DNA from 2 places in the Rossellomorea sp. NPDC077527 genome. Region 2 is predicted to be linked to the other one. Evidence: a T-box and tRNA genes for the amino acid it is inferred to sense, from the RefSeq annotation. Region 2 holds a T-box; the other holds one or more tRNA genes.
What was found. The T-box of region 2 lies ahead of proS (proline--tRNA ligase). A T-box ahead of a tRNA ligase gene usually reads a tRNA of that ligase, here a tRNA-Pro.
Positions count from the first base shown of each region.

Region 1: it has a tRNA-Pro gene. The T-box ahead of proS (proline--tRNA ligase) is inferred to sense a tRNA for this amino acid. The anticodon was not compared.

Region 1 covers NZ_JBITVL010000005.1:160-5,091, reverse strand. Annotated here, with positions in the region: gene ACIGG7_RS17105 (metallophosphoesterase family protein) at 87-2,132, opposite strand; tRNA gene ACIGG7_RS17100 (tRNA-Glu) at 2,489-2,563, shown strand; tRNA gene ACIGG7_RS17095 (tRNA-Val) at 2,604-2,679, shown strand; tRNA gene ACIGG7_RS17090 (tRNA-Thr) at 2,707-2,782, shown strand; tRNA gene ACIGG7_RS17085 (tRNA-Lys) at 2,794-2,869, shown strand; tRNA gene ACIGG7_RS17080 (tRNA-Leu) at 2,936-3,020, shown strand; tRNA gene ACIGG7_RS17075 (tRNA-Gly) at 3,028-3,102, shown strand; tRNA gene ACIGG7_RS17070 (tRNA-Leu) at 3,110-3,198, shown strand; tRNA gene ACIGG7_RS17065 (tRNA-Arg) at 3,263-3,339, shown strand; tRNA gene ACIGG7_RS17060 (tRNA-Pro) at 3,345-3,421, shown strand; tRNA gene ACIGG7_RS17055 (tRNA-Ala) at 3,433-3,508, shown strand; tRNA gene ACIGG7_RS17050 (tRNA-Met) at 3,531-3,604, shown strand; tRNA gene ACIGG7_RS17045 (tRNA-Ile) at 3,633-3,706, shown strand; tRNA gene ACIGG7_RS17040 (tRNA-Ser) at 3,713-3,805, shown strand; tRNA gene ACIGG7_RS17035 (tRNA-Met) at 3,973-4,046, shown strand; tRNA gene ACIGG7_RS17030 (tRNA-Asp) at 4,152-4,228, shown strand; tRNA gene ACIGG7_RS17025 (tRNA-Phe) at 4,274-4,349, shown strand; tRNA gene ACIGG7_RS17020 (tRNA-Tyr) at 4,386-4,469, shown strand; tRNA gene ACIGG7_RS17015 (tRNA-Trp) at 4,585-4,658, shown strand; tRNA gene ACIGG7_RS17010 (tRNA-His) at 4,676-4,748, shown strand; tRNA gene ACIGG7_RS17005 (tRNA-Gln) at 4,757-4,831, shown strand; tRNA gene ACIGG7_RS17000 (tRNA-Cys) at 4,834-4,904, shown strand; tRNA gene ACIGG7_RS16995 (tRNA-Gly) at 4,917-4,932, shown strand, end outside.
Region 2 covers NZ_JBITVL010000001.1:296,091-315,319, reverse strand. Annotated here, with positions in the region: gene ACIGG7_RS01465 (heavy metal translocating P-type ATPase) at 1-366, shown strand, start outside; gene ACIGG7_RS01460 (PTS transporter subunit IIBC) at 812-2,446, shown strand; gene ACIGG7_RS01455 (endonuclease/exonuclease/phosphatase family protein) at 2,450-3,238, shown strand; gene ACIGG7_RS01450 (pyruvate oxidase) at 3,469-5,190, shown strand; gene ACIGG7_RS01445 (FMN-binding glutamate synthase family protein) at 5,250-6,821, shown strand; gene ACIGG7_RS01440 (carbohydrate binding domain-containing protein) at 7,114-10,074, opposite strand; gene ACIGG7_RS01435 (LacI family DNA-binding transcriptional regulator) at 10,219-11,238, opposite strand; gene ACIGG7_RS01430 (hypothetical protein) at 11,650-13,335, shown strand; gene ACIGG7_RS01425 (GNAT family N-acetyltransferase) at 13,373-13,930, opposite strand; gene ACIGG7_RS01420 (hypothetical protein) at 13,956-14,105, opposite strand; gene ACIGG7_RS01415 (hypothetical protein) at 14,212-14,385, opposite strand; gene ACIGG7_RS01410 (hypothetical protein) at 14,481-15,077, opposite strand; gene proS (proline--tRNA ligase) at 15,074-16,504, opposite strand; T-box leader at 16,762-16,967, opposite strand; gene ACIGG7_RS01400 (hypothetical protein) at 17,014-18,039, opposite strand; gene ACIGG7_RS01395 (MFS transporter) at 18,068-19,229, opposite strand, start outside.

The DNA.
Region 1 (4,932 bases), on a different contig from region 2:
CTGGATTAAGTATTAAAAAAGCTGACAATCTGCTTTTATGAGATTGTCAGCTTATTAGAAAGCTTTATCTGATGTGAATCCCGATGCTATGGCATGATGACCTTGGATGCTGGACGTCCATCTGAATAAGTCAATAAGCCAATATTATTCTCTGTTTCAATGAGGGCAGAACCCTTTATAGGCTGATAACGAATGCTTTCCTTCCATATATAATCGGGGGATACGCTGTTTTCATGTTCTGCTTGCACAAGGTCAAACTCTTGATTACAGTAGCGGTAGAGTGTGCGATTGATCCTATCTCTGGCATTCAGGCTCACCATGAATTTTATAAGGGCTCCGGAAAATCCCGAGTAACTCATATTCTTTATCGGACTGCTTGTAAACTGATGGATTTTCAAGCTGCGTCCATCTGGAAAGGAAATATCAGATTGAACCGATGAAGCTGAATGAACATCACCGGATAAAATCATGCAGTCGCTTGGATTCCAAAGAGATACATGTTGAAGGAATGCGTTGAAGCCCATTCCGTTGTACTTCCAAGCTTCTAGATCAAAGTTGCTTTGCACAGGAAACCCAAGTGTACTTAAAGGAAGCATGTAGGTCTGCAGAAAGTTCTCTATTAAACCAATTCCATAAAGGGGGGAGGGAGATACAAGGATCAGGGGGTCACCTGAATTCCACCCGGATTCTTTCAGCTTGGCCCCTATCGTGTTCCACCCTTCTGAATTAAGTAGATTTGGTCCAAGTTGCCCCTCATCTATGCGCACCCCAACCTTTACCGGTTTTGGTTTATTGGCATAATCCCGCTGTGTTCTAGTATCAAGAAAAACGGCTTGTGGTGCAGTGGGGGCGGTGAATTGCCAAGAATCATAGTTCCATAGGGAATGGACCCAATTCTTGTGAGGGAGTGCCCCAAGGTGAAGAGAGTCAAAATAGGTTTGCATGATTTGGCCGAAATGGGTATAGGTATCAGGTTCATTACCCCATCCTTGGAAAAGCCAATAGGATGACAAACCATTACTGATGACATGTCTCCCTAATGGTGCATTCCAAACCCCTGCCTTCCACTCCTGTGTCAGGTTCCAATCATCAGTAATATCGTGATCATCAAATATCATATAGGTCGGTGTGTTCGCTAATAATCTTCTAACAGAGTATATTGCTTCCATTACATTAGCCAGGTCTTTCATCTGCTTTTGGTACCGGTCCTGAAGTTGTTTTCTTTCTTTTTTATGCTCATTGGAATCTTCATTCTTGAATGCAAAATAGATTTCATCCTGATCCAATGCTTCTTGAAAGGTTTTGAACAGGCCTTCTTCATGGGCGTGCTCCCATAATGAGGGACTCCAGGATAACAGGTACATGGCTGCATAATCACCAAACCTTAACAGATGATTGGCCGCATTTCTGGAAGTGAACCTGCAGAAGTGTTCCGAAATATATTGCCGGCCATTGATTTGTTGAAGTCTACTTCTGAAAATATCTTCTTTCAATCGAGGTTCAACTGAGCCTAGGTCTTCCTCTTGTCCCATCAGCTCATGACCAAGCTTTGTGATGATCTTGAATACGGGGTCTGCTACATCATCGGCATAGATTTGATCCCCCATTAAAAATAGAGAGGGAGGTCTATCGGTTTTTGTAGCGGATGAAGAAATGATTTTATCTGCCTCTGACATTGTATCGAGTCCCAATCCATGAAGCTTTCGACATGAGCCGTATAGAATATTCGAGGGACTCTCTTTATTGATCATAAAGGTGGGGTAAGCAAGATTTTCGTAGACAATCGAGTGTGGATGAGCAGGAGAAAGTAAGTCGAAGCTATCGAGGTTCAGTGATTCATTACCACTTTCGAAAAATATATTGTACCCAAGTAATTGATCTGTAGGAAAGAGTCCGCTATGTGGAGAAACATTGATCATACTTATAAATAGGTTCCTTCCAGCTTGAATCGTTCTCGTCTCTGTCTTACAGGCTAAGTTTGTATAGTCTGTAACTCGAGAATTTCCATTATGTTCTATCATAAACAACTGTGCTTTCATATCATATGGTTTGCTTAATGCAATCCAGAAAAAGACTTGTGCAGGGTCCACCCGCCGAACAATCGGACCGCACAAAATCGTTGGAAGCTCCATGGTTCCATCACCTCATTCATAATCTACTATTATCGTATTCACCGCCTATAAATATTGTGTAAACAAGCTTGCATACTTAAAGAAGTCTTATTAGCTGGTTATGTATCGTTAGGTTGATTGTTTATCCACCCTTTGTTTGCATTAGCTCAATGAATTTGACCTAATTTAAATTAGATATTTATTATTTTCCTATTGATTAGTACTTTGAAGATGTGGTATATTCTTCTTCGGCTTACAAAAATGGATTTGATAAGCAGAAAAAAATCATTCTTTTTTTATAAAACAGAAGTTGACTTCTGCGAAATCGGATGATATAGTAATACTTGTCCTTAAGCGGGATGCTTATAATAAAATACGGCCCATTGGTCAAGCGGTTAAGACACCGCCCTTTCACGGCGGTAACACGGGTTCGAATCCCGTATGGGTCACCAAAGTTTTTTGTGAAAGCAAAATAACTTACCATTATATTGTGGAGGATTAGCTCAGCTGGGAGAGCATCTGCCTTACAAGCAGAGGGTCGGCGGTTCGATCCCGTCATCCTCCACCATTTTTCATTATATAAAGTACTCACCGTGCCGGTGTAGCTCAACTGGTAGAGCAACTGACTTGTAATCAGTAGGTTGGGGGTTCAAGTCCTCTTGCCGGCACCATTTGGTTTTTCGAGCCATTAGCTCAGTTGGTAGAGCATCTGACTTTTAATCAGAGGGTCGAAGGTTCGAGTCCTTCATGGCTCACCAAAGATTTTTGCGATAGCAAAATATCTCACCGTGTGATTTTCGATCATACGAAAATCAACATTATATGCGGGTGTGGCGGAATTGGCAGACGCACCAGACTTAGGATCTGGCGCCGCGAGGCGTGGGGGTTCAAGTCCCTTCACCCGCACCATTTATTCGCGGAAGTAGTTCAGTGGTAGAACACCACCTTGCCAAGGTGGGGGTCGCGGGTTCGAATCCCGTCTTCCGCTCCAAAGACTTGCCGGGGTGGCGGAACTGGCAGACGCACAGGACTTAAAATCCTGCGGTAGGTGACTACCGTACCGGTTCGATTCCGGTCCTCGGCACCAAAGATTTTTGCGCTAGCAAATTATCTTTCCTTGCGTTACTTAGTAAAAAACTATAACTCATTTAGCGCCCGTAGCTCAATTGGATAGAGCGTTTGACTACGGATCAAAAGGTTAGGGGTTCGACTCCTCTCGGGCGCGCCATATATCGGGAAGTAGCTCAGCTTGGTAGAGCACTTGGTTTGGGACCAAGGGGTCGCAGGTTCGAATCCTGTCTTCCCGACCACTTCTTTTTTTGGGGCCTTAGCTCAGCTGGGAGAGCGCCTGCTTTGCACGCAGGAGGTCAGCGGTTCGATCCCGCTAGGCTCCACCAATTTTATAACTTATTTATTCGTGGCGGTGTAGCTCAGCTGGCTAGAGCGTACGGTTCATACCCGTGAGGTCGGGGGTTCGATCCCCTCCGCCGCTATTACATGATACATAACGAATGATTATAAGGACCCTTAGCTCAGTTGGTTAGAGCAGACGGCTCATAACCGTCCGGTCGTAGGTTCGAGTCCTACAGGGTCCATTATACGGAGGAATACCCAAGTCCGGCTGAAGGGATCGGTCTTGAAAACCGACAGGGGTGTAACAGCCCGCGGGGGTTCGAATCCCCCTTCCTCCTCCATATTTTCTTTCATGTTTATATCGTCGCGGGGTGGAGCACGACCGAATAATCTTCGGAGCGTTTACATCAGCGCACCGACTGAGCAGCAGCTTGAATAAGCTTACTGAAGTCGGGGTGGATTTATTGAATTCAACGTGGGATATGGAAACTTAATAATTTTTTATCGTCGCGGGGTGGAGCAGTTCGGTAGCTCGTCGGGCTCATAACCCGAAGGTCGCAGGTTCAAATCCTGTCCCCGCAATACCATTTTTGGCTAAGACAGGTTATTCCTTGATGAGTCACGTATGGATAGTTATTTTTGCTAGCGCAAGATAATGAAACCTATTTTGCTAGCGCAAAAAGCTTTGGTCCGGTAGTTCAGTTGGTTAGAATGCCTGCCTGTCACGCAGGAGGTCGCGGGTTCGAGTCCCGTCCGGACCGCCATTTTTGAAAAATGTTCTTTTGATAATTAAATCTTCTATATAATATGGCTCAGTAGCTCAGTTGGTAGAGCAATGGACTGAAAATCCATGTGTCGGCGGTTCGATTCCGTCCTGAGCCACCATTTATACTTAAGAACCTTTAAGTATTTATTTTATTTGGAGGGGTAGCGAAGTGGCTAAACGCGGCGGACTGTAAATCCGCTCCTTCGGGTTCGGCAGTTCGAATCTGCCCCCCTCCACCAAGATTTTTTACGTAGCGTCAGTGGAGTAAAATAATCTTCCATAAACGATGCGCAGTGAAGCGGAGCAACATACTCCAAACAAGTAGCACCAAGTTTTAAACTTATATCTAATCATAGGGGTATAGTTTAACGGTAGAACGAAGGTCTCCAAAACCTTTGGTGTGGGTTCGATTCCTACTACCCCTGCCAAAGAAATTTCAAGCGTGGCGATTGTGGCGAAGTGGTTAACGCACCTGATTGTGGTTCAGGCATTCGTGGGTTCGATTCCCATCAGTCGCCCTTTATATTGGGCTATAGCCAAGCGGTAAGGCATCGCACTTTGACTGCGACATGCGTTGGTTCGAATCCAGCTAGCCCAGCCAACGGCGGCATAGCCAAGTGGTAAGGCAGAGGTCTGCAAAACCTTTATCACCGGTTCAAATCCGGTTGCCGCCTTAAAATCTTCATGCGGGTGTAGTTTAGT
Region 2 (19,229 bases):
GTAGACGAACTGAAGAAACTGAAACACCAATTTGGTACGGTCGGAATGGTCGGAGACGGCATCAACGACGCCCCTGCCCTAGCAACGGCCAACGTTGGGATTGCCATGGGCGAAGGAACGGATGTCGCCTTGGAAACAGCCGATGTGGTGTTAATGAAAAACGACCTGACCCGGATTGCCGAAGCCATCAAGCTTTCTAAAAAAATGAAGCGCATCGTCCAGCAGAACGTCGTGTTTTCCATCACGGTCATCATGCTGTTGATCGCCTCTAACTTCCTTCAGATCCTCGACCTCCCATTTGGAGTCATCGGACATGAGGGTAGTACGATTCTGGTTATTCTAAACGGCCTGAGATTGTTGAAATAATATGTAGGGCATCCAATCTTGAAGATTGGGTGCTTTTTTTATCCCAAAATAAGAAGCGGATACCTATCCACACCTCAATTCCCTACCGTTTTATCCACATGTGAATAACTTGTCTGCACAGATTCCTATCTACCTACTGCTAAACAACTAGACTCCTTTTCCACTCCCCCAAGTCTCTACCCTCCCCTACCAAGGTCCGTCCCTCTTCGTACTAATATTTTACTAAAATAATAATTTCTTGTTGCTTTCTTGAAAGGGATATCATAAAATGTGTTTAGTTAGTGCAAACGGTTGCATTTTTATTGCATCCTCTTCATGTACATATCCACATTAAATGAAGACACAGCGACACACATTTCATTTTAAACTGAAATGTAAACGCACACATGTCATGCATGTAAGAAATATAGTCCAATAGATTGATATTAAAGGAGGAAACAGGTTTATGAAGAATGTATTGTCATTTGATTTTTGGCAGAAGTTCGGGAAAGCATTGCTTGTGGTCGTGGCGGTCATGCCAGCTGCAGGAATCATGATTTCCCTCGGTAAGTTGATTGCCATGATGGGTGGAGACATCACATTAGTGCAAACGATTGCAAGAGTAATGGAAGACATTGGTTGGGGAGTCATCACCAATCTTCACATTTTATTCGCCGTCGCCATCGGTGGCTCATGGGCGAAAGAACGTGCAGGCGGTGCCTTCGCCGCCCTGATCGCATTCATCTTGATCAACCGGATCACGGGTGCTATTTTTGGAGTAAGCGGAGATATGCTCGGGGATCCTGAAGCAACGGTCTCTTCCCTTTTCGGACAAACACTCGTCGTTTCAGAGTATTTTACATCGGTCCTGGGAGCACCTGCCCTTAACATGGGTGTATTCGTCGGGATCATCTCCGGTTTCCTCGGAGCCAATCTTTTTAACAAATATTATAACTACAGTAAATTACCTGATGCCCTTTCCTTCTTTAATGGAAAACGCTTCGTACCATTCGTCGTAATTGTTGGCTCGATCATCATCGCCGTCATCATGTCGATTGTTTGGCCATTTGTCCAAGGATTACTGAATGACTTCGGTCAATGGATCGCTACATCCCGCAACACGGCACCGATCGTCGCACCATTTGTATTCGGTGCATTAGAGCGACTGTTATTGCCATTCGGTTTGCATCATATGTTAACGGTTCCGATCAACTACACAGAACTTGGCGGAACATACACGATTCTGACAGGTTCCAGCGCAGGATCGACGGTAGCCGGTCAAGACCCATTATGGCTTGCCTGGATCGCCGATTTAAACAACTTCCTGGCTGCAGGAGACACAGCAAGTTATAAACAGCTGTTGAATGATGTTACACCTGCCCGTTTCAAAGTCGGTCAGATGATTTTATCCACAGCTGCCCTGATTGGGATCGCGTACGCTATGTACAGAAATGTGGATAAAGATAAGAAGAAAAAATACAAATCCATGTTCTTCTCAGCAGGTCTAGCCGTATTCTTGACAGGTGTAACCGAGCCGATCGAATTCATGTTCATGTTTGCTGCCCCACTTCTATATGTGGTGTATGCCATCATGACAGGACTTGCCTTCGCGATTGTGGATATCATACACATCCGCGTTCACTCATTCGGATCCATAGAGCTTCTGACTCGTGTTCCGATGATCATCAAAGCAGGTCTGTGGGTCGACCTAGTCAACTTCGTCATTGCCTGTATCGTATTCTTTGGCCTGAACTTCGCGGTTGCCAACTTCCTGATCAAGAAGTTCAACTTCCCGACACCAGGTCGTAACGGGAACTACATCGAAGATGAAGCGTCAACCGGCGGCGGTACGGTAAGTGCCGATTCCATCGCTCCGAAAGTCGTTGCCATGCTTGGCGGAAAAGAAAACATCGTAGACGTAGATGCCTGCATGACACGACTTCGCGTGACGGTAAAAGACACCTCACTCGTCGGAACAGAACAAGAATGGAAGAGTAATGGAGCACTTGGACTCATCCTTAAGGACAAAGGCGTTCAGGCGATCTATGGTCCAAAGGCAGACGTCATCAAGTCGGATATTCAAGATTTATTGGGAGCTTAATTTATGAAATTACTCACGTTGAATTGTCACTCATGGCAGGAAGACAACCAACACGAAAAAATCTCAATCTTAGCCGATGACATCGCGGAGAAATCCTATGATGTCATCGCCCTTCAGGAAGTCAGTCAGCTGATCGAAAGTGAAACCGTCCAGGGGCTGATCAAAAATGACAATTTTGCCCTAGTCCTCCTTGGAGAACTAGAGAAACAGGGTGTGACAGATTACTCCCTCGTCTGGGACTTCGCTCATATCGGATACGACATTTATGAAGAAGGCGTCGCCATATTAACAAAGCACCCGATTGTGGAAGACCACCGCTTCTTTATCTCAAAAAGTCATGACCAATCCTACTGGAAAACCCGTAAAATCGTAGGAGCCACGATTTCATATGAAGGAAAGCCCCTCACCTTCTACTCCTGCCACCTCGGCTGGTGGACGGACAATGAAGAGCCATTTCAGTTTCAAGTCGATAACTTGATGGAGCAGGTCACGGCTGAATCCCCGTTCTTCTTAATGGGCGATTTTAACAACAACGCCCTGATCCGTGGGGAAGGATACGATTATCTTATTTCCAAAGGACTGCATGACACATTCGATACCGCAGCAGAAAGAGACAGTGGCATCACCGTTCAAGGAAAAATCGCAGGCTGGGATGAGAACAAACTCGACCTTCGTATCGATCTTATTCTCTCCAGTGAAAAAATGCCGGTGAAATCATCCCAGGTTATCTTTAATACTGTAAATAAACCTGTCGTTTCGGACCATTTCGGTGTGGAAGTGGTGTTGGGATAAGCAACTGATCTTAGATCGGTTGCTTTTTTTGTGTTCAGAAAGGTTATCAACCTTTATCAGGATTTATCAACCTTATTTTCATTTTATCGACCGTTCATTTATCAATCGGAACCCTCGGGATATCGATCGTTCTACATCCATCTACAAAAGTTGCACCACTCCTTCGCTCAACGTTTAACAAATCTCCAACGGTGGTAAAAAATCACTATTCAATCAAAGGAGGTTCCACTATGGCACATAAACTCTCAGGACAGGCAGCAGCAGACATCATGGAGCAATGGAACATCAAGCATGTATTCGGTCTTCCCGGTGATTCCATCAATCATTTTGTCGACGTGCTCCGAAGTGAAAAAGAAAACATTGAGTTCATCCAGGTCAGACATGAAGAAGTCGGAGCACTCGCCGCCTCATCTTATGCAAAGCTCACCAGAAACATCGGGGTATGCTTATCCATCGGCGGACCTGGAGCCATCCACTTATTGAATGGTTTGTATGATGCAAAGGCAGACGGTGCGCCCGTATTGGTTTTGGCAGGACAGGTGGCAACGGAAGAGCTCGGCATGGATTCATTCCAGGAAGTTCATCTCGATCGCGTTTTTGCAGACGTCTCCGTTTACTGTGAGCGGGTGACATCACCTGAGTCACTTCCCGATTTGATGAATCAGGCGATCCGGACCGCTTACGCGAAAAAAGGTGTGTCCGTGCTGATCATCCCGGACGACATCCCCGGACAGAAAATCAAGGACAGCGTGAAGGCTACATCAAGCATCCCGGCTGTAACCATCCCCGCTCCCCTGGACAAAGACATGAAGACCGGAATGGAATACGTACATAAAGCGAAGCGTCCGGTCATCCTTGCAGGAACGGGATCAAGGCATGCGGCCCGTGAACTAGAGGCTTTTGCCGAAAAAATAGGGGCTCCTGTCATCTTTACACTCCCTGCAAAAGGCATTTTCCCGGACAGGCATCCCCATAATCTCGGCCAGCTCGGCCAGATTGGAACGAAGCCCGCCTACGAAGCCATGGAGGAATCCGACCTCCTCATTATGATCGGTACGTCTTTCCCTTATCGTGATTACCTTCCTGACGATACCCCGGCCGTCCAGATAGATGCGGACGCAACTCAAATCGGAAAGAGATATCCGGTTTCCGTCGGGATCGTCGGTGATTCCAACCTGGTCCTGAAGCAATGGAACGAGCAGTTACCTGTCAAAGAAGACCGCTCTTTCTTGGAAGAATGCCAGAACAATATGAAAAACTGGTGGAAGCATATTGAAAAAGATGAAGTCGAAGTGACGACACCCATGAAGCCACCACAAGTCATCGCTGCCCTTCAGAAGATTGCCGCCGATGATGCAACCCTATCCGTGGACGTGGGCAACGTGACGGTCTGGACCGCCCGTCATTTCAAAATGACCAATCAGAAAATGATCATCTCGAGCTGGATGGCAACAATGGGCTGTGGACTTCCAGGAGCCATCGCAAGTGGCATCTCAGAGCCCGAACGCCAGGCGATTGCCGTTTGCGGAGACGGAGGTTTTACGATGGTGATGCATGATTTCGTCACCGCTGTGAAATACAAGCTCCCGATCATCGTCGTCATCATGAACAACCGGAAGATCGGCATGATCAAGTATGAACAGGAATCCATCGGCCACCTGGAATATGAAACAGACCTCCAGGACATTGATTTCGCCCAATTTGCCAAAGCGTGCGGCGGTGAAGGTTACCGAGTCGTTAAGCATGAAGACCTGCAGCCTGCCTTTGAAATGGCTGTAAAGTCCAATAAACCGGTCATCATCGACTGTGTCATCGAAGACCAGCCTCCCCTTCCAGGCAAAATCAATTTCGAACAGGCGTCAGGCTACTCCAAGCACGTCATGAAGAAATTTTTCAAGAAGCATGAAGTCGAAATGCCACCACTGCGAAAAGCGTTGAAACGACTATTTTAAAAAGGGATTGAGCCTGTAAAAGGCTCTTTCTCCCTATAGGAGGTATGAAAGTGAACAGCATTTCTGTCATTCAATGGATTCTCCTTACCGTCATCGTTCTTGCACTCGCGATTCCAATCGGACTGATTCTTTATTTATGGTTCACAGACGAAAAACAAAAAGAGCATGCGGTGTTGCGGAATTTCCCTGTTCTTGGAAAAATGAGATACATCCTCGAGAAAATCGGACCCGAACTCAGACAGTATCTCTTCCATCACGACAACGAAGGAAAACCCTTCTCAAGACTGGAGTATACCCATACCGTCATGGCCGGGAAATATAAATCAAGGATGCTCGGATTCGGCTCTGAGCGGGACTTCGAAAAGGAAGGCTACTACATACGGAACACCCTTTTCCCTGTCCAGCGGGACGAACTCCGCATCGATCACTCTCAAAAAGTCAAAACCAAAATCTACAAAATCGATAAAGATAACCTGCTCAGCCGCAGGGAACACAGGGAAGAAACCGAAGTGGATCCGTTTCTCCTGAAAGACGAAGACGCACCGGTCATCGGCGAGCATACGTGCAGACATCCGTTTAAAGTGAAAGGACTCGTCGGTCAATCCGCCATGAGCTACGGCTCCCTCGGTGAAGCGGCCATCACGGCCTTATCCACCGGCTTAAAGCTCGCTTCCGGATCGTGGATGAACACCGGGGAAGGCGGATTATCAAAGCATCACCTCAAAGGCGGCGTCGATATCATCTGCCAAATCGGCCCGGGTTTATTTGGAGTCAGAACGAAGGACGGGGAATTTTCCTGGGAGGAATTCAAAAAGAAAAGTGAGCTGAAAGAAGTGAAGGCCTTTGAATTAAAACTGGCTCAAGGTGCCAAGACCCGTGGTGGCCACGTTGACGGAAAAAAAGTAACAGAGGAGATCGCCAACATCCGTAACGTGGAGCCTTGGAAATCCATCGACAGCCCAAACCGATTCAAGGAATTCAACAGCAACGAACAGATGATGGACTTCATCGAACAACTGAGGGAAGTAGGGGGCAAACCCGTCGGAATCAAATTGGTAGTAGGAAACACAAATGATATTGAAGACCTTGCCTCCTATATGGCCACCTCCGGAAAACATCCCGACTTCATCACCGTGGACGGAGGAGAAGGCGGAACAGGCGCATCCTATCAGGAACTCGCTGCATCGGCTGGGATCCCAATCAAATCGGCACTTCCTTTCCTCCACGATACCCTGGTGAAATACGGGGTACGGAACAAGGTGAAAATCTTCGCATCTGGAAAACTATTAACACCCGATAAAATCGCCTTCGCCCTTGCCCTGGGAGCCGACTTTGTCAACATTGCCCGCGGGCTGATGTTCTCTGTTGGCTGCATCCAGGCTCAGGTGTGTCACACGAACAACTGCCCCGTCGGCGTTGCCACCACGGATAAGAAACTGCAAAAGGCACTTATCGTCGAAGAAAAATCATTTCGTGTGTGTAACTACATCATCTCCCTGCGCGAAGGCCTGTACAACCTGGCCGCTGCCGCTGGAATCGATACTCCGACGAAGTTTGGCCGTGAACATATCGTATTTCGGGATGAGGACGGACGACTTCATCCAATCAAGCCGGAAAAAGCACTGACATAAGGGTATGAAGCAGCCGATTGTGGATCGGCTGCTTCTCTTTTCGGGGGATGGGCGGCTGTCGGATTGGATATCGACCGTTATGGAGATTTATCGACCTTATTTTCAGGATATCAACCGTTTTTTCAGTTTATCGACCCTTCATTTGATTTTATCGACCGAAATCACCCGGATATCGACCGTTCTACCTTTTTCGACAAATTCCTCCGCCCTCCTGACCTTTGACCGAGCGCTCAATCAGCCTACGCCCAAACAAAAAGCACAGCGCCCCAAGACGCTGCACTCCCCTAACTATCTACTTCAACACCACATTATCAATCTCCACATCATGAGCTCCGATCGACGATCCGCTTTTACCCAGCAGGAACTTAAGACTCGTTGAATCACTAGCAGGCATCGTAAACGTATACTCATAATGCGCTTTATCTCCACCAAGCTGAACGACTTCTGATAAGTAGCGATGATAACCGGCATTTTCCACTGTCACTTCCATCGTCCGGTCAACCGTCGAACTCGCATCAAAGGAAAGCGTGTATTCCACTCCCGGCTCAAGCTTCAATCCACCCTGATAAAGCTGAACACTCCAGGTTTCATTTCCTTCATTTCCAATCGAGATCTTCGCCTGCCCATCTTCACTGGAAATACCAGCTGAAGCATCATAATGAAGGTAATTGTCCCAGAATTCCAAATCGGTATCGAAAGAGCCATTTTGAATCATATTCGCACCCGGCGCTCCCGCTATTTTCTTTAACTTGAAGTTATCCAGCTTTACCTCATCAGTGCTTCCTCCGAGATGGATGATCAGCTGGGATTCAAGATCTGTTACATCCGGCATCGTAAACTTCATGGCGTGATTATCCCAATCTGTAGTCAGAGAAATTGTTTCCGATGCATAGACCTCTTCCCCGTCTTTGCTTCTCAGCTCGATCACAAGGTCACGATCACTCTCAGCCACCCCGTCAAACGTCAATTCATACTCGTTCAACGCCTTAAGCTGTACCCCTTTTTGTACCATTCCAACCTCGTCTGTTTCACTTGATGGCTTGACCGCGAATACCCGCTCCTCAGGATCTACTCCAATGGATTCGGCACTCTCGGAACCTATCAGATTCCAAAACAGCAGACGGTCAGGGAATCCCTGATCGAACGTTCCATTATAGAGAAGGTTCCCGTTTGAAAGGGCTGGCTTGGAAGCATCCGGATCTACTTGTACAGGAGGGATCTCTTCCACCCGGACATTCCCGAGCCACACTGGGAGCTTGGACAATCCGAGATTAAACTCCACGCGTGCTGCAAGATCATTTGCCTCGGTCATCTGGAATACCATTTCATAGGATTCCAGCTCGTCCGTTAATGAAAAGGCTTCGCTGTTTGAATAAGCGCTGTACCCCCTGTCCGCTCCACCGCCTACTTTTACATTGATCGGTCGTGAACCGTTCGACTTCGCATCAAAAGACACACGGTAGTATCGGCCTTTACCGAGGGAAACATCTTGGATGAGCTGCACGGAGTAAGGCTGGCTTCCCGGCTCTTCCACATCCACTTTGGCAAAATGACTTCCATCAACCTGGTCAAGGGACACATTCGCCTTCCCTCCGAAATCAGGTACGGTCAAGAAGTACCAGTAATCCGTATTCTCCACTCCAGGAATACCGTCAACGTCTTCCCATTCTTGATTAAATCCATTGTTGTAAATCAAGTTACCATCTTCCAATGGCTGTTTCGCGTCATCCGGTAATGGTGCCTGTTCAAATACAGGCAGTTCCGGCGATTGATACGGTCTTCCTGTCAAATCATACACACGTACATAGTCCACATCCATCGATTGAGGGAACATCGTCTCCTCTGTCGGATCGCCATCGAAATTTCCGCCGATCGCCAGATTCAACAGCATATGGAACGGCTGGTCGAATGGAGCGGGATACGTGAAATTAGCGGCATTTCCTGTGCCTTTACTGTACCAGTTGTTCTGGGTCTGACGGAGTTTCCCGTCAACATACCAGCGGATTTCCCCCGGCTCCCATTCAACCGAGTACACATGCTCGTCGGCGATGGTCGATCCATTTTCAAAGGCATAGTGAGTGCCGGTATATTTATTATTCGGCCACGATTCACCGTAATGAAGCGTTCCGATGGCTTCACCCGGATTGCTTCCCTGTGCTTCTAAAATATCAATCTCACCGGAAGCAGCCCATCCGCCGTACCGGTCATCTTCAGGCAACATCCAGAACGCCGGCCAATATCCCTTTCCAACAGGCAGAGATGCCTTCATTTCAAATTTCCCGTAAGTCTTTGAAAAAAGCCCCTTCGTCTTAAGACGGGATGACGTATAGGCATACCCTTTATAATCTTCCTTCTTGGCTGTGATCAACAGCTTCCCGTCTTCCGTCCTTGCATTTTCCGGGCGATCCGTATAATATTGCCGTTCATTGTTCCCCCATCCCGGAATGAAGGTTCCGTTGGCATTGGTATAACCGTTGCCGATATCAAACGTCCACTTATTACGGTCGATCTCTTCCTCATTGAATTCATCATTCCAGACGAGGGACCATGGTGTAACAAAAGAAGCAGCGTCACTTGTTTCTTTCCCATTGAATTCGATTTCACTGTTCAATGTTGCTTTTTCAATGGATCCTTCTCCGTCGATGGTCGATCCTTTACCTGTTTGCGACACCAGAAGTTCTTTTACCACTCCGTCAGACGAAAGAGCGACAGATGAAAGCGTGTTCAATTCTAACCGCTCTGCAATACCGTCAATTTCTACTTGCGCTTCCCCCTTTTTCCCTGTCGTCGAAACCGTATCGAACTCACCTTTCAAATCGGCTTTTTTCGTTTTGACATGTGATGCCGATACAGTTACGTTCTGAAACCCGTCAGATGTAATCTCGTTTTCTTCTAATATAACATTTCCTTCCAACTCAGTCTCTTCAACGACCGATTCTCCCGAAACTGTGATTTTTGCCAAGTGACCGGGTCCTTGAACCGAGAGGCTATGCAACTCGGAATCTGTCAATTGCAGGGTATCCGGTGCTTCCCCTTTGATCAGGGTTTCCCCTAGCACCGTCACGTTTTCAAGTGTAATATTCTCTCCGGCATCCGGTGTGATCACCAGGTCCCCCTCAATCGTTTTATCCCTCAGGATTGAATCCTTTAGATGATAGGGCTTGTCTTTTTGTACGGCTTTTCCTATGGTTCCTGGTGGCAGAGTCATGATGAGACATGCAGCGGTAAAAGAAGTGACTGCTTTTTTTAACATGTGAACGCCTCCTGTATTTGTTTATGTCTCACGTGGGACATTTGTATATAACTATAAAACCCTCACGATGGATTGACAACATTTTTTTACAATAACAATCTCATTTTCTACAAAAAAAGAGCCCGTTCCCAAGGGGAATCAGGCTTACTTTTTACGGCAGGACTCCCTGCTTACGAGAGTCGCTTGAAACGGCTTCATCTTTTCATCCGGTACTCCTTCGACCCTGTGTATCAACTGTTCTACCAAAGAAACCGCCATCTCCACTCTTGGCACATTCATGGTCGAAAGGGAAGGAGACGTGTATTCCGTCAGCAGGATATTGTCAAAGCCGATGAGGGAAACGTCCTGTGGAACATTCCGTCCTGCCTCCTTCAATGCTTTGAGGGCACCAAAGGCAATATGATCATTGGAACAGACGATGGCAGACGGCAGCATCCCCTTGTCCATCCAATGGTGGACCGCTTCCCGTCCCGATTCTTCCATAAATCTTCCCTTAAATATGTACTCAGGCTTTATTGGGATCCCCGCTGCCTTCAATGCTTTCCGAAATCCACTGAGTCGCTCCCTTGCAGCATGATTGTCTTCATCCCCTGTGATGATGGCGATATCTTCATGTCCAAGCTGGATGAAGTGATTCGCCGCCTCCATCGCCCCCTTTTCATTTTCCAGTATCGGCATCGGAATGGAAGGTGTACGCTCGGTGAGATTGTTCTGATCGAAGACCCCGACCAAAAAGCCGGCCGACAGGATATTGTCCACAATGGGCTGTACGTTGCTCCAGCTGATAATGATGCCTGCATCGATACTTTTCTCCCGGTACAGCTTCATCACCGGAGACGGATCATCCAATTCGGTAATCGTCACGAGCACCTTGTAGCCCCGGAGAGAGCAGGCATTGATCACTGCCCCAATCACGGCGCTGTAAAAAAGATCATCCGAATAGATCCGGTCTTTCCGTGGATCCTGAATGATGAACAATCCGATCGTATGGGTCTTCTTCTTCACCAGCCGTCGCGCTGACACATTCGGCTGATACTGATGTTCTTCCATGATCTTCATGATCCGCTCACGGGTCTCTGGCCGCACCTGATCGGAATCGTTCAACACCCGCTGCACCGTCTTCCGCGACACCCCCGCAAGCCTCGCAATATCAAAAATATCCATAACTTCCTCCTGAATGGTTGCTTCTTCCTATTATAGCGGATGAAGATTGGGTTGGGTATATGGTAGTGGTAATCGGGTTGCCATCGTTCAGCGCTTCTGATCATATTTGCAGCCGACCTCCCTAATGAACGAAGCCTCCAGAAAGCGATATCTGCCAAATTTTCATTTTATCTGCCTTTCTGGTGATTTATCTGCCAGAATCTCTTTTTATCTGCCGTTCTAGAGGGATATCTGCCAAATTCCGATTTTATCTGCCATTCTACATTTCTCGACATCAATGACTCCTCTTCATCCTTTGACCGAGCGCTCAGTCAAAACCAATCACTCTCCCCAAAAAACAAGTGAAACCTCCCCACCCCCTCATCCGTATATACACTATAAACAGAATCACAACCTTGAAAGGGGAACATTATGGGAAACATTTTATTATTTTCACTGATTGTCGGATTGGTCATGGCGCTGCTGCTCGTACCAATGACCATCATGAAAAAACAACATAAAAAAGAGGGGTATCCATCCTTCCCGGCCCTGTTCGGAGCGACCCTCATCATTACTTCTCTTGTAGTATTTGTCTTCTACTACCTGACGAATCTCGATCAGAACTTTACGAGCATGTGGATCCTCCTGATCATTGCGTCAGGATTCGGGGCCGCATTTTCAACAGGAAAAGAACGAATGGTGAAAGGTCTTCTGTTTCTGGCAACCCTCTGCGTTGGTGCATATTTCATGACAGCCTTCGTCTTCAATGCCGATAAGAAATTCGAATCGGCCAAAATGGAGATCAAAACAGAGATCAAAGCTTTTGATGAAAAGGAAACGCCGGCAAGCGTCCCTCCACAATTCGCCCGGAATAAAATGAAGAAAGCGTTCGGTCAAGTACCGAATACGAGTTATTATGAGCTCGGCAATCTGCAGATCCAGAAGGTCGATGGGGAGTATGTGTACATCGCGCCTGTTGAATTCTCCGGTTTCTTCAAATGGCTTAAGGGGGATGAAACTCCTGGATACTTCAAGCTGAGTGCGACGGATTCAAACGCGAACCCTAAGTTCATCAAAGAAGAAATGGTGTATACACCTTCTGCTTTCTTCAATAAGAAAATCGAGCGTCATATCCGTTTGAATTATCCGAAGGAGATTTTCAACGGGGATGTTCAGCTTGAAATCGACGATGATGGAAAACCGTTTTATATCCAGACTTACGGGGATTTCATCTCGGCACGTAACGGATTCGAAGTGGAAGGAATCGTCATGGTTGACCCTCAGACAGGGAAAACGAAATCCTATGCCATTAAAGACGTGCCGGCATTCATCGACGGCGCAGTTTCCCCAGAAACGGTCAGCCTTCAAAACAGCTACTTCGGTAATTATGTTAAAGGTTTCTGGAACAGCCGCTTCGGAAAATCTGACGTGAAACTTCCTTCAGATGAAGGAACGGAAGCGAACGTGAGCCCGATCTTCGACGAAAATGGTGATATGTACTACTTCACCGATTTCACATCGCCAAAAGAAGGCGTCGATTCCATGCTCGGATACTCTCTGACCAATTCACGAACCGGAGAAGCGACATTCTACACAGGAAATCTGGAAGAATCGTATATGGATTCACAAGGTGCCCTGCAGATCATCCAGAAGAAATTTATCGAAAAGAAATGGGACGGCGAGATGCCGGTTCTTTATAACTTCTACGGTGAAGCAAGCTGGCTGACTCCGGTACTCGATGCGAATGGTTTCTTGCAGAACTACTTCATCGTGTCGGCCGCCAATCCTGAAATCTCTGCTTACGCAGGCACCCCGAACCAGGCATTGAAAGCCTATAAAACTGCCCTGCAAAGAGGCGGTGGAAGTGTCGACGGCAGTTCCAAAGCAGAGGAGAAAAAAGCCAACGGTACGGTCGTCCGGGTCTACAAAGAAAAATCCGGTGACTACACCGTCGTGTCCTTCCTCCTCGACAACGGAAAGAACTATATCGTTTCTTCCGAAAACAGTTTACTTGCCATCTACCTGAAGGAAAATGACAAAGTGAATGTCACGTATATGGATACAGGTGAAGCCTTCCTGCCTGTTAAAGACATGACGATTGAAGGTTTGCAACAATAAGGAAAAGGCCGGAATCATAGCGATTCCGGCCTTTTATTTATTCCCCTGCATTCACATAGTACACCAGATTATCCGTCCATTCCCCAAATTCATAAATGAACCCTTTCCTCGTACACTCATACTGCATCCCAACACCTTCCGCAAGGCGGATCGACGGTGTATTATCCAAATTGATATGGGCTTCAATCCGGTGAAAATTCAATTTCACAAACGCAAGCTGAAGGGCAGCTTTCACTGCTTCCTTACCGTACCCACGATTCCAGTGACGATTATGAAGGGTATATCCGACCCTTCCCCAATTGAAGTTGTACCTCATGAGCGTCGAGAAATCGATGGTCCCGATATTTGCCTCATCCTCCTTCCGGAAAATTCCGAGGATATACACTTGATCCCCATCGATCATTTCGTCATGCTTCTCAAGCATCTCCCGGAACCAGAACTCCGTGCACTCGCTCATATCCTGATATCCCACATCATATTTATGCTGTGACGGGAGCCTGTTCAGATGTTCCCTTAACCAGTTTTCATAATCGCTGTTTACGAAGGGCCTGATCACCAGTCGCGGTGTTTCTATGGTTAAGTCCTTATGCTTCATCTCCTGCACCATCCCTTATGTACGCCTATTTCTCATCCAATTTCGATTGTATCTTTTTTAAAAGCTCTATTTGCGCGCGATGACTTTCCAACATTTTCCCCGTTTGCTTTTCAATCGTGATGGTAATCGACCAAAGGGAAAGTACGATGACCACAACAATGACCAAAGTCTCCATGCCCCTCACCACCTTATATGTTTAATAGTACCAACCACCCAACTGGAATGATAGCTCTTTTTTTCAAAACAGAAGGCGCCCCTCTTTACGAGAAACGCCTTCATCGTCATTTATCTTTATACCATTCTTCTTCTAATTCTTTCTCGATCTGTTCATCGGATAAATACTCCTCATCCATCTGCTTCACATGCTCGGTGATCCGGTTAAGCTTGGAATGCACGATCCATAGGCTGATTACCACGAATACCATGAAAAAAATGATGATAAGTCCTACATCCATATAATCGACGCCTCCTTTACCTATATTTATTAAAGAAACATAGGAAAAAGAAGGCTTTAGCAAGAAAAAGTACGGAAAGGTTCGAAAGTCCTTTTTTATCCGGAACGCACAAAATACCAGTGTTCAGCCAGTGGTTCTATCTCGATGAAATCTCCTCCAAAGTCTCCTGAACGGGGTTTCTCCCCTGAAGATGAGTAGACAAATCCTGAAAAGCTATCCAGTAATCCACGAAAGGTAAAGAAGAGAATCAGCATTTCATCATTCCGCTTATCAATCACAATGTCTCCCCCTCCTTTAGACAACGCACCATATTCCTCCGGGAGATGAATGACGGAATCATTGTAGGAGACGTTGGAAGTGAGCGTACCTTCCATCACTTTCTTCACCACCGCATCCCGCTCCTTACGATGTTTTTCAAAATCCAAATTCAGTACCACTTTGTTAATTGGGAAAAAGATGATGAAGATCACGGTCATAGCTTGAATGAGCACCGGCTTCCATCCCTGCTTCTTGAATAGAGCAATGATGGAGAAGATGGCTGTGACAAGGAAAATACCTGCCACCGCCAACCAAAGAAACGGCATCAAAAACGGTGTCAGAATGTGAACGAGATCCCACTGAAAAAACGCCAGTGCCACCATCATGGCACTACTGACTATCGACAATACAAGAAAGATATTACCTTTTCTCAATATGCCTTTGCCCAATACACCAGATGTTTCGCATCCTTTTCACAGCACACGCACGTATCGGATACCTGCTCCTGCTCAAACGGCATACAGCGTGAAGTGGCACTCGTTTCTTCCTTGATCTTGTCTTCACAGGCCAGATCCCCGCACCACATCGCTTTGATGAAGCCGCCTTTCTCGCTTACAATCGTTTTGAACTCTTCAAAGTCCTTGGCTACCGTCGTCTTTTCTTCACGGTGAACTCTCGCCTTTTCCAGGAGATTTTGTTGGATGTCTTCCAGAAGTTCAGCAACTTTCCCTTCCAGTTCTTCCATACCGACCGTGATTTTGTCACCGGTATCGCGTCTCGCCAGCACCACCTGTCCGTTCTCGATATCACGTGGCCCGACTTCCAGGCGAAGTGGGATGCCTTTCATTTCATATTCATTGAACTTCCAGCCAGGCTTTTTGTCGCTCGCATCTATGCCGACACGGGCAACGGCTGCCAGCTTACTTTTCAGATCATAGGCAAAATCAAGGACGCCTTCCTTATGCTGGGCGATCGGTACGATCATAAGCTGTGTAGGTGCAATCCTTGGCGGCACCACAAGACCCCGGTCATCCCCGTGAACCATGATCATCGCCCCAATGATGCGGGTGGTGAGTCCCCAGGATGTTTGCTGAACATGCTGCAGCTTCCCATCGCGGTCTGTAAATTGAATGCCGAATGACTTTGCAAACCCGTCACCCAGATGATGGGATGTCCCTGACTGCAGGGCTTTTCCGTCATGCATCAGACTCTCGATCGTATACGTATATTTCGCACCGGCAAATTTCTCTTTCTCTGTTTTCTGGCCTTTGATGACTGGAATCGCCAGCATTTCTTCACAAAGCTCTGCGTACACTTCAAGCATCTTCACTGTTTCGTCGTGGGCGTCCTGATCCGTCTCGTGGCACGTATGCCCCTCCTGCCACAGGAACTCCAATGTCCGCAGGAATGGACGGGTCGTCTTCTCCCAACGGACAACATTGGCCCATTGATTGTAAAGCTTAGGCAAATCGCGATACGAATGGATGATGTTTTTGTAATGCTCACCGAATAACACCTCGGACGTAGGGCGCACACAAAGTCTTTCCGTTAACTCCTCATCCCCTCCATGGGTCACCCACGCGACTTCCGGAGCGAATCCTTCGATGTGATCCTTCTCCTTTTGCAACAGGCTTTCTGGAATGAACAAAGGCATATACACATTTTCATGCCCGGTTTCTTTGATTCTGGCATCAAGGGCATCCTTGATATTCTCCCAAATCGCATACCCGTAAGGTCTGATGATCATCGAACCACGGACGCTTGAGTAATCGATGAGTTCCGCTTTCTTGACGACATCGGTGTACCATTGGGCGAAGTCTTCCTCCATGCCCGTTACATCTTTAACAAATTCTTTAGCCATTTTGAGCACCTCATTTTTCGTTGGATTGTATTTAACGGCGATAAATTGATTTTATCGGCGAAAATTTGGATTTAACGGCGAAATCGCGATTTTATCGAGCGAAATCACGAATATAACGGCGAAAATGTTGATATATCAGCGAAACTTTCAATTTATCGGCGATTTTCCGGATATATCAGCGAAATTTTCATTTGATCAGCGAAATCTCAAATATATCAGCGAACCACCAGACGGAAACAAAAAAAGCCCTGCTTCTCATCAGGGACCATTTCTGGCGGTACCACCCTGATTCAAAGCAAAGCTTTACACTCATTCCATGATAACGGTTTCGGACCGCTGATATCTTCATTCGATACAGAACTTAGAGGCAGGTTCAAAGGTTCATCAATGAGAGCTTTTCACCACGTTAGCTCCCTCTCTGAAAAGACAAGATCCCTTTACTGATCCTCTTCAATGTTTCAGTTATTTTAGATGATTATATAGAGATTTGATGGGGGTGTCAATATACATTAAAGCAAATAAAACCTCTCCATCTCTCTTTCATAAAAATCATTCCCATTCCGCGCATCAAAATCCGCCGCGATCTCCTCTGCCACCTCACTCATCACATCCACCGCAAAACCCGGACGATGCCCGGCTTCCAAAAGCTTGCGATGAAGGACGATCGCACTCATATAAAAATAAAACATCCCATACGGGTCCTTCCCGCTATCGGCATACTCGATGTGACGATCAAGTACCTTTATTCCCTTAAGAGGCTCTGTTAATGCAAGGAAGCGGATATGTTCGGATGCTTCCACCAGGAAGTGGGGTTTATCGTAAATAAAGAAATATCCCTCGGTCTGATAACGTCGGGCTTCCTCCACCTTCCCATGCTTATAATAAGGAAGAAGCAGCTTGCTATACGTCAGATGGGGAATTTCACCGCAGGTCACTTCCTTGGATAATAAAAGCTTTTCTATGGGAGCCGCTTTTTCGATTTCTCCCGTAATATAATAATACTCAAGCTCCGTCTGATATTCACACGCTTCACAATCTGCAAGGGAATCACGTTCAGCAGCGGTCCATTTGAGATAGTGGGCATGGGCTTCTTCCATTTCGCCGGTTTTTAAAGCTCGTTTATGCAAATGCTGATAATAAGGGCGAAGACTATATCCATAACGGTCATATGCGTCTTTAAAGTCAGTGAAAAAGTCATCTAAGATCTCCATCTCGATACCAGGCATCTTCACCAGATGCTCTGCCACCCACTTATACATCCACAGAATGTCTTCCACCCACTCCTCAAGATTCTCTTCATTATCATAAAAGAAGTCGCTGCACCACTCGAAATGATCAAATAACTCCTCGTACTCCCCAAGGTAGTTGACAGTCCCCATGATCCCGAACCGGCAGCAGAACTCCTTATATAGATCCCCTTCTTTTTGGGCAATGAACAACAGATCCTCCAAGTCATCCCACTTCTCAAAGCTCGCTTCTACCCGGTTCATCAGTTCTTCCCATCTGTCCCAATACTGATCTACTGTCATCTTCATCCGCGAACCCCCTTGTATGAGTGTGTTTTTATTTATTATAACATTCAGAATGTTGTTTTAACTGTTTTTTCCAAGAATTATTTTGCAAGCACATATTCAATATCAGCGTAATCAATAGCATGAAAAGGGAACCTCCTGCCACGGCACCTCGAATTGAAAGAGCTTCTGCTCCGACTCCGATCAGAACCGTCAACAGAATGACGAGAACTCCTTCAAGCAATCCATAAAGGCTGCCCACCCGGCCCATGATGTCCACAGGAATATGTTCTTGATAAAAGGTTTCAAATCCTGTAGTCGCAAAGGCAAGAGCGAAGGATAAAAGAGCAAATCCAATCGCAATTGTCAGGAAGTCAGATGAGCAAGCATAGATGATATACCCTAGGGAAACGACCAAAGAGCCTGCTCCCATCAGGTGCATATGATGAAGCTTATGAGAAAGCGCCGTATTCAGGAGTGACCCCAGGACGAATCCTCCACCTGCAATACTCACGAGATATCCGTACGTGCTGTCTGAAAGGTGCAGGACTTCCTTTGAAAAAGCGGCTTCAAGGGAATCGATCGCAGCTGTCATCACCAGCATCCCGGTAAACAAAATGTAGAGGACCATCACAAGGGCTGTGCGGCGGCTAAAGTTCAATACAACCTTCCAATCTGCCTTGATCATCTCCCATTTGGTACCGGTTGTATGAACCGCAGAACGATCGTCAAGCTTCGGTAAAAAGAGGGTGATCACTCCCGATAACAGAAGAGCCATGGCATTCAGATAAAGGGCAAACGTCGGAGTCCCCATCATGAACATCAATCCGGCAATCCCCGGTCCTATCAAAAACGCACCGGACCCAATCAGTCCCCGAAGAGCATTGAACCGCTGTCTATCGTTCCCCGGGATCAAGGTCGTGATATACGTCATCGCCGCTGGATAAAAGATCGCACTCCCCATATTGATGAAAAGCACGACCACATACATCCACCACCCTGTCGAAAGGAACGGTAACGCAGCAATCAGCACAGCCCTGAAAAAGTCCAGGGTCGCCATCAGGTTCCGCTTATTTACCCGGTCAATCAAACTTCCTGCCCATCCATTCGTTAAAAGAGCTCCCGCCGGCTTCAACACATATAACAAAATAACCGCCATGGGCGATCCCCATTCATCCAATACAATTAAATTAAGGGCAATTAAATAAATCCAC